Linked DNA regions of Rhodopseudomonas palustris. The protein of the gene in region 1 interacts with the protein of each later gene in a pairwise test. Links are inferred from orthologs where the notes say so. Each region holds a gene or a part of one and is shown in the gene's direction. Other genes may lie near its edges.

What was found. The genes of interacting proteins can lie anywhere in the genome.
Region 2: the proteins of HZF03_RS03790 (region 1) and HZF03_RS00835 interact in binary tests that used the Escherichia coli proteins (3 or more experiments, as listed by UniProt). The link is inferred for Rhodopseudomonas palustris from one-to-one orthologs.

What each region holds. Positions count from the first base shown.
Region 1 is NZ_CP058907.1:813,489-819,561, reverse strand. What follows is about bases 1,688-4,677. They hold HZF03_RS03790 (sulfate/molybdate ABC transporter ATP-binding protein), read left to right. Parts: upstream 1,688-2,654; coding sequence 2,655-3,701; downstream 3,702-4,677. Other genes in these bases: HZF03_RS03785 (DmsE family decaheme c-type cytochrome), read left to right, coding at 4,571-4,677; cysW (sulfate ABC transporter permease subunit CysW), read left to right, coding at 1,751-2,665; cysT (sulfate ABC transporter permease subunit CysT), read left to right, coding at 1,688-1,746. In the rest of the region: HZF03_RS03805 (sulfate ABC transporter substrate-binding protein), read left to right, coding at 1-617; more of cysT, read left to right, coding at 910-1,687; more of HZF03_RS03785, read left to right, coding at 4,678-6,064. UniProt on the Escherichia coli protein: Part of the ABC transporter complex CysAWTP involved in sulfate/thiosulfate import. Responsible for energy coupling to the transport system.
Region 2 is NZ_CP058907.1:177,479-180,689, forward strand. Bases 369-3,211 are described here. They hold HZF03_RS00835 (glutamate-5-semialdehyde dehydrogenase), read left to right. Parts: upstream 369-1,065; coding sequence 1,066-2,358; downstream 2,359-3,211. Other genes in these bases: proB (glutamate 5-kinase), read left to right, coding at 369-863; HZF03_RS00840 (nicotinate-nucleotide adenylyltransferase), read left to right, coding at 2,383-3,012. Outside these bases: more of proB, read left to right, coding at 1-368. UniProt on the Escherichia coli protein: Catalyzes the NADPH-dependent reduction of L-glutamate 5-phosphate into L-glutamate 5-semialdehyde and phosphate. The product spontaneously undergoes cyclization to form 1-pyrroline-5-carboxylate.

The sequences.
Region 1 (6,073 bases):
ACCCGAAGGGCATCAAGGACTGGGACGACCTGCTCAAATCCGGCGTCAGCGTGATCACGCCGAACCCGAAGACCTCGGGCGGGGCGCGTTGGAACTACCTCGCGGCCTGGGGCTATGCGTTGAAGAAGTCAGGGTCGGCCGAGGTCGCGCGGGACTTCGTCGGCAAGCTCTACAAACAGGTTCCGGTACTCGACACCGGCGCGCGCGGTTCCACCGTTACCTTCGTCGAACGCGGTGTCGGCGACGTCCTGCTCGCCTGGGAGAACGAAGCGTATCTCGCCGTGAAGGAATTCGGTGCCGACAAGTTCGAGATCGTGGCACCATCGGTGTCGATCCTTGCCGAGCCGCCGGTCGCGGTCGTTGATACCGTCGTCGACAAGAAGGGCACCCGCGCGACCGCCGAGGCCTATCTGAAGTACCTGTATTCCAAGGACGGCCAGGAAATCGCCGCACGGAACTTCTACCGTCCGCGCGATCCGGAAATCGCCAAGAAGCACGAAGGCGCGTTCGCCAAGGTCGATCTGTTCACGATCGACGACGTGTTCGGTGGCTGGACTAAGGCGCAGACCGAGCACTTCGCTGACGGCGGCGTGTTCGATAAGATCTACAAGAACTGAGCGACGCGAGCGTCGCAGCGCGACCGCTCATTGGGGGTGACATGCTTCACGGCAACGGCAGCGCGCTCCCTCTTCCCGCACGCGGGGAGAGGGGCGGGGTAAGGGAACCTCTCCGCGAGTGTGGCCCTCCGCGTGTGATCCTCGATACCTTCTCCCGTCATTGCCAGCGAAGCGAAGCAATCCAGAGCGCCGCATGCGGTACTGGATTGCTTCGTCGCTTCGCTCCTCGCAATGAAGGTGTTGTGCTGAACACGCCCTTCGCAATCCCCCAGGCTACTGCACAGGTGACGCCATGACCGCTGTTGCACAACGGCGGTCGTTGCCGGGGTTCGGGCTCACCATGGGGCTGACGATCACCTGGCTGTCGCTGATGATCCTGATCCCGTTGGCGGGGCTGTTCGTCAAAACCGCCGAGCTGAGCTTCGCCGAGTTCTGGTCGACGGTGACAGCGCCGCGCACCCTGCATGCCCTGAAGATTTCGTTCGGCTTGGCGTTCGCTGCAGCCTGCGTCAACCTGGTCGCGGGCCTGGTGATCGTCTGGGCGCTGGTGCGCTACCGTTTCCCGGGCCGCAGGATCTTCGACGCGATCGTCGACATCCCGTTCGCGTTGCCGACGGCGGTGGCCGGCATCGCGCTGACCACGCTGTTCGCGCAAAAGGGCTGGCTCGGCGCGCCGCTTGCCGCGCTCGGGATCAAGGTGGCGTTCACCCCGCTCGGCATTTTCCTGGCGATGATCTTCATCGGCATCCCGTTCGTGGTGCGCACGGTGCAACCGGTGCTGCTCGATCTCGACACCGAACTCGAAGAGGCGGCCGAATGCCTCGGCGCCTCGCGCTGGCAGACGATCTGGCGCGTTATTCTGCCGTCTCTAACGCCGGCGCTGCTCACCGGCTTCGCCCTCGCCTTCGCTCGCGCGGTCGGCGAATACGGCTCGGTGATCTTCATCGCCGGCAACCTTCCCAACGTTTCGGAGATAGCTCCCTTGCTGATCGTGATCCGGCTGTCGGAATTCCGCTATGCCGACGCTACCGCGATCGCGGTGGTGATGCTGATCTTCTCGTTCCTGATCATCTTCGTCCTCAATCGGATCCAGCACTGGGCGCAATCCCGGTCGCTGGCCACGGCGTGACGCCATGACGATGGTTGCCACCAGTCAAGTCAGGCGTACAGCGATCGCATCTGCTGGCGCCGCCGCGCCAGCCGCCGCCGGGCGCCGTTCCGCCCACACCGAGCCGGCTTGGGTGCGGCTGCTGATCATCGGATCCGCTCTCACTTTCCTCACCGTGTTCGTAGTGCTGCCGCTGATCCTGGTGTTTTCCGAGGCCCTGGCGAAGGGCGCAGCGTTCTATCTGTCGGCGCTGGCCGACAACGAAGCGCTTGCGGCGATCAAGCTGACGCTGATTGCGGCCGGCATTTCGGTCGGCCTCAATCTGGTATTCGGCGTTATCGCCGCCTGGGCGATTGCGAAATTCGACTTTCCGGGCAAGACGTTCCTGATCACGCTGATCGATCTACCGTTCTCGGTCTCTCCCGTGATCTCGGGCCTCGTGTTCGTGCTGCTGTTCGGCGCGCAAGGCTGGTTCGGGCCGTGGCTGATGGCGCACGGCGTCCAGATCCTTTTCGCGGTGCCGGCGATCGTGCTGGCGACGACCTTCGTCACCTTCCCGTTCGTGGCGCGCGAACTGATCCCGCTGATGCAGGAGCAAGGCCAGCAGGAAGAGGAAGCCGCGATCTCGCTCGGCGCCAGTGGCTGGACCACGTTCTGGCGGGTCACGATGCCGAACATCAAATGGGGCCTGCTGTACGGCGTGCTGCTGTGCAACGCCCGCGCGATGGGCGAATTCGGTGCGGTGTCGGTGGTGTCGGGCCATATCCGCGGCGAGACCAACACCATGCCGCTGCTGGTGGAAATTCTGTACAACGAGTACCAGATGGTGGCCGCATTCGCGATCGCCTCGCTGCTGGCGCTGCTCGCGCTGGTGACGCTGATCGCCAAGACCGTGCTGGAAGGCCGCATCGAAGAGGGGCTGCATCCCGATGACCATTGAAGTCCGCAACATCGTCAAGGAATTCGGCAGCTTCCGAGCGCTCGACAATGTCGATCTCCGGGTCGAGACCGGCGAACTGATGGCGCTGCTCGGTCCGTCCGGCTCCGGTAAGACCACGCTGCTGCGGATCATCGCCGGCCTCGAGTGGCCGGACTCGGGCGTGGTGACGATCGACGGCGAAGACGCGCTGGCCCACGGCGCGGCCGAACGTCATGTTGGCTTCGTGTTCCAGCACTACGCACTGTTCCGGCACATGAACGTGTTCGAGAACGTCGCATTCGGCCTGCGCGTCCAGCCGCGCAAGATCCGCAAGAGCGAAGCGGAGATCAAAAAGCGGGTCGGCGATCTGCTCGACCTGGTGCAGCTCGGTTGGCTCGCCGACCGCTACCCCAACCAGCTGTCCGGCGGCCAACGTCAGCGCATCGCGCTTGCCCGCGCGCTGGCGATCGAACCGCGCATCTTGCTGCTCGACGAGCCGTTCGGCGCGCTCGACGCCAAGGTGCGTAAGGAACTGCGCGCTTGGCTGCGTAATCTGCACGAGGAGATTCACGTCACCTCGATCTTCGTGACGCACGACCAGGAAGAAGCGCTCGAAGTCGCCAATCGCGTGGTGGTGATGGACAAGGGCCGGATCGAACAGATCGGCTCGCCCGGCGACGTCTATGAGCGGCCGGCATCCGCCTTCGTGCACGGCTTCATCGGGGAATCGATTGTGCTGCCGGTTGAGGTGCGTGACGGCCGGGTCCGGCTCGGCGACCGCGACCTCGATCTAGGCGCCCAGGACGCCGCGGCCGGCCCTTCCAAGCTGTTCGTTCGGCGCCACGACGTGGCCGTCGGCCCGAGCGGCAGTGGCGTGTTCGAAGGGGCCGTCAAAGCCGTGCGTGCGTTCGGCCCGATGCAGCGCGCCGACATCGTGCTCAACGACCTCGGCAGCGATACCCTGATCGAGATCGACGCCCCGCGGGATCACTCGCTCAAGGTCGGCGACCGCATCGGCCTGCAGCCCCAGCGCTACCGTATCTTCGCCGATCGCTGAGATTGCGAGTCGTCCTGTTGCACAACGCGGCTCGCTGAGCAGCGAGTCGTGGGAAGTCGGCTCGCCCGATTGATGGGCAGAGGCCGCGCGCGCACTAATTTACCAATCGCGCGACGACTCGACAGTCTCGCAACAGACCTCCTGGATTGACGCTACCCGATTACAGAGAGGGGCTCAGCGACACCATCGAGTACCTTGCAGCGTTCCGAAATCATCATTTTTCTGAGAATGACAATCAATCGGCCCGACCAATCACACAGTTAAGCGCGACGATAAGTAATATATTGCCGCGACGATCAATCACTGCGGAAGACATCACGCCGGCGCGGCGCCCCAACCCTGCGACAGAACGCCACACGCCAGAGCACCGCAGAGCGCCTCTATCCAGAACGCCGCTGCATTGCGCACAGGGCAATTTGATTAGTTCCAATCAAGAGTTAGTCGACGACTATCGACCACCCACCCACCGCAGACCTGTTAGTTCTGCTGCGTATGCTAACAGATGTGAATAATTGATCTCGATCAAATACGCGTTTTAGTACGTTGTGTGACTTTTGATGACAGATTGTGGCTAATTACTTCCCGGACAACTCCGGCAAGCGTCGCGATGCAGGCTGAACCTGCGCCAACGGACTTTTTCACTCAAATGATCTTCGCTCGACGTCGCCCACGACACGTGGACGGCGATCGATAGTGGTCTGACAAAAATCATCGTGCTTTGAGCACTTGCGGGGGACGGAATGGGGGGCTCTCGGGGGGCGGCGGTTGCGCGCGACCAAAATCGGCGCGGCCGCCGGAGCTGGATCTCGTCGCTGTTCGTATCGATTGCGCTGGCCTGGGGGACCTGGCCAGCCGGTGCCGAACCGGCGATGGTCGGACACACCGCCTTGCCGCATGACGGCCAAGTCGGCGCGGTCGATCCGTCGGTCAATGCGCTGGTCGACTACGTGCGCGGCCTGCAGAGCGCCGGCAAGACCGAACAGAACTTCACGCCCGTGCCTGCCCACGGCCTCGCGCTTGGTGACGGACATGGCGGCGGGCATGGCGGCATCTCGGGCCACGGCGCCTCCGCGCATGGTTCGCCGCACGGTGCGGCAGCAGCCGGCCCGCGTTTCGACACGCGCTTTGCCGGGCATGGTTCGACCGAGAACTTGCTGGCGCTTCCCCAGATCGACGGTGGCCCACAGCTCGAGCAGAGCCTGCGGTTTACGGCTTCGCTGCGCCTCACCACCCTCAGCGAAAAGCGCATCCTGCGATCTCACCAGACCCGCCACACGCTGGCGGCGCGGCTCGCCCGCGAGCCGGACTACGTGGCGGAGATGCCGGAGCCGGTGCGCGATGCCGCCACGGTAACCACCTGGGTGGCGCTGGAAAATTTCGACGACACCATCGAGCAGCCGAAGCAGTTCGGCTTTATCGAGATCCTCGCCGCCAAGGCGGATGATTCCCGGCCGGTCCTGATGGTCGCGACGCGCGAGCCGAGGGCTGCCGCCGCCGGGCGCGCGCCGATGGTGGCACCCGCGCCCGGCGATCCCGATGGCCGTTACTTCGTCGGCTCCAAGCCGTGCGAGACCTGCCACGCAGGCCTGTTCGACGAGTTCCAGCAGACCGTGATGGGCCGCAACATCAAGTCCGGCAAGGTCACGCCGCAGGGCAAAATGGAATGCGAAACCTGCCACGGCCCGGGCTCGGCACACGTCAATGGCGGCGGTGGCCGTGAGAAGGGGGGCATCCGCTCGTTCCGGCCGACCGATAGCCGCGGCTTCGATGTCGCCGAGGCCAACAGCGTCTGTCTGAGCTGCCACGAGAAGGGCGACCAGACCTACTGGCAGGGTTCGCAGCACGAGACCCGCGGACTGGCCTGCGTCAACTGCCACACCGTGATGCGCAAGGTGTCGCCGCGCAATCAGCTCAAGACCGTGCAGGTGATGGACACCTGCTTCCAGTGCCACAAGGATCGCAAGGCGCAGGTGCAGCGCAGCTCGCACATGCCGATCCGCGAAACGAAAATCACCTGCGTCAACTGTCACAACCCGCACGGCAGCGCGACCGAGAAGCTGCTGCGCGAGGCGACCGTCAACGACACCTGCTACACCTGCCACGCCGACAAGCGCGGACCGTTCCTGTTCGAACATCCGCCGGTGCGCGAGAACTGCCTGAACTGCCACGAACCGCACGGCTCCAACCACGAGTCGCTGCTGATCGTCGCGCGGCAGCGGCTGTGCCAGCAGTGTCACACCAACCCGCACAACCAGCCTGGTCTGCCGACCTCGGCACGCTGGGCGGTCGGGAACGCTTGCCAGAATTGTCACAACAACATCCACGGCTCCAACGCGCCGTCCGGATCGCGCTGGCACCGATAGCTCGGAGCC
Region 2 (3,211 bases), 640 kb from region 1 along the record:
CGCGGACCTGGTCGGAAGTGCTCGGCGCCCATGGCATCGGCGCCGGCCAGATTCTGGTGACGTTCCAGGACACCGAAGAGCGGCGGCGCTATCTCAACGCCCGCTCGACCATCGCCAAGCTGCTGGAATGGCGAGCGGTGCCGGTGATCAACGAGAACGACACCGTCGCCACCACCGAGATTCGCTACGGAGATAACGACCGGCTTGCGGCGCGGGTCGCCACCATGGCGAGCGCCGATCTGCTGATCCTGCTGTCCGACATCGACGGGCTGTACACCGCGCCACCCGGCAACAATCCGGACGCCACGCTGATTCCTGTCGTCGAAGCGATCACCGCCGAGATCGAGGGCATGGCCGGGGCGGCAGGCTCGGAGCTGTCGCGCGGCGGCATGCGCACCAAGATCGAGGCGGCCAAGATCGCGACCTCCGCTGGCACTCATATGCTGATCGCTTCCGGCAAGATCGATCATCCGCTCAAAGCGATCGCCGACGGCGGCAAGTGCACCTGGTTCCTGACGCCGGCCAATCCCGTGACGGCACGAAAGCGCTGGATTGCCGGCACGCTGGAGCCGAAGGGCACGCTGACGATCGACGCCGGCGCAGTCAGCGCGCTGCGCGCCGGCAAGAGCCTGCTGCCGGCAGGCGTGATCCGGGTCGACGGCCAATTTTCCCGCGGCGACGCCGTGATCGTGCGCGGCCCGGACACCCATGAGATCGGCCGCGGCCTGGTCGCTTACGACGCCGAGGATGCCGAGAAGATCAAAGGCCGGTCGTCGCCGGACGTGATGATGATCCTCGGAATCACCGGCCGCGCCGAGATGATCCATCGCGACGATCTAGTCGTCGGAACGGCGCCGACCTGACGCGCAGTCCTTGGGTGCCCCTGCCGCGTGTTAGCAAGCAGGGGTTTCGTGGACGTCCGGTTAGCAATGAACCGCCTGATCGCGGCAATCTCGTCGATTGCCGAAAGGACCGGGATCACCCGGCTTCCCCGCAACCGGCTTGGCGTAGCGGTCTTTTCCCCCTATTTACATGACCTACCACGGATTTTTCAGGCTCAACGCTATGACCGCCTCGCTCAAAGCCATCGACGGCAGCGCCGAACTCACGACGCTGATGACCGACCTGGGTCGGCAGGCCCGCGCCGCCGCCCGGATCCTGGCTCTGGCGCCGCCGGAGCAGAAGAACCGCGCGCTGGAAGCGATGGAGCGTGCAATCCGCGCCGGCGCAGACAAGATCCTGGCGGCGAATGCCGAGGACGTCGCCGATGCCAAAGCTGCCGGTACCACGTCGGCATTCTTGGACCGCCTGACGCTGACGCCGGCGCGCGTCGAAGCGATGGCCGAAGGCATCGCGGTGGTGCGCGGCATCGCCGACCCGGTCGGCACCGTGACCGAGAGCTGGCAGCGGCCGAACGGCATGACCATCGAGCGCGTCCGCGTGCCGCTCGGGGTGGTGGCGGTGATCTTCGAAAGCCGTCCCAACGTTGCGGCTGACGCCGGCGTGCTGTGCCTGAAGTCGGGCAATGCGGTGATCCTGCGCGGCGGCTCGGAGAGCTTCCGCTCCTGCCGCGCGATTCACGACTGCCTGGTGCAGGGTCTGCGCGAAGCGGGGCTGCCGGACGCGGCGATTACTTTGGTGCCGACCCGCGACCGTGCGGCTGTTGGATTACTCCTCGCCGGCCTCGATGGGTCTGTCGACGTCATCGTACCGCGCGGCGGCAAGAGCCTGGTCGCGCGCGTCGAAAGCGAAGCGCGGGTGCCGGTGTTCGCGCATCTCGAAGGCGTCAATCACGTCTATGTCGATCGCAGCGCTGATCTCGAGATGGCCAAGTCGATCGTGCTCAATGCCAAGATGCGCCGCACAGGTGTCTGCGGCGCCGCCGAAACGCTGCTGATCGATCGCGCGGCCGCCACAACGCATCTCGCTCCTCTGGTGACGATGCTGATCGATTCCGGTTGCGAGGTGCGCGGCGACCAGACCGTGCAGCAGGTCGATCCCCGGGTGAAGCCGGCAAGCGATGAGGACTGGGATACTGAGTATCTCGACGCAGTCATCGCCGCCAAGCTGGTCGACGGCGTCGACGGAGCGATCGTGCATATTCACAATCACGGATCGCACCACACCGATGCGATCGTTGCCGAAGATGCGCAGGCGGCGGCGAAATTTCTCGGCGAAGTCGATTCAGCGATCGTGCTGCATAACGCATCGACGCAGTTCGCCGATGGCGGTGAGTTCGGCTTCGGTGCCGAGATTGGAATCGCCACCGGCAAATTCCACGCCCGTGGACCGGTCGGCGCCGAGCAACTGACGACGTTCAAGTATCGCATCCATGGCAGCGGACAGACCCGGCCGTGATGCGGCCGTGCCGCCGAGGCTGAGGTGACGACGGACCTCGCCGCAGCCCGCCGCGCAATCCCGCCCTTCGCGCCGGGGATGCGGATCGGCCTGCTCGGCGGCTCGTTCAATCCGCCGCATCTGGCGCATCGCGCGATCAGTCAGTTCGCTATCAAACGGCTGAAGCTCGATCGGGTGTGGTGGCTGGTATCGCCGGGCAATCCGCTGAAGGATATCTCAAGCCTGCGCGAGATCGACGCCCGGGTTGCCGCGGCGCAGGCGATTGCAGACGATCCGCGCATCCAGGTCAGTCGTCTCGAAGCCGTCATCGGCACCCGCTACACTGCAGACACTCTCCGCTATTTGCGCCGGCATTGCCCCGGCGCTCGCTTCGTCTGGATCATGGGCGCCGACAATCTGGCTCAGTTCCATCGCTGGCAGCAGTGGCAGCAGATCGCGGCCGAGATCCCGATCGCGGTGATCGACCGTCCGCCGACCAGCTTCCGCGCACTTGCGGCTCCCGCCGCTCGGCGCCTGATGCGAATGCGAATTCCTAATAACAAAGCTGCGACACTGGCGGATCGCGAGCCGCCTGCCTGGGTGTATCTCACCGGGCTGAAATCGCCGGTGTCGTCGACCGCCTTGCGGAACCCCGACGGAAGCTGGAAGACATGATGGTCGCGCCCGCTGGACTCTCGGCGCGGCGCTCCCCACATCGGATGTGTGACTTTTGCGAGACGGCGTGGCGGCGTTTACGGCTCCCTCAAGGCGCTCTGGATTCCACTTTGCTGGAAATTGCTTTAGAATGACCTGTGGGCGCCGGGAGTCGGCACCCGCGATACAGTGAAAGGAAAGGTCCCTGACCACTTCTGTA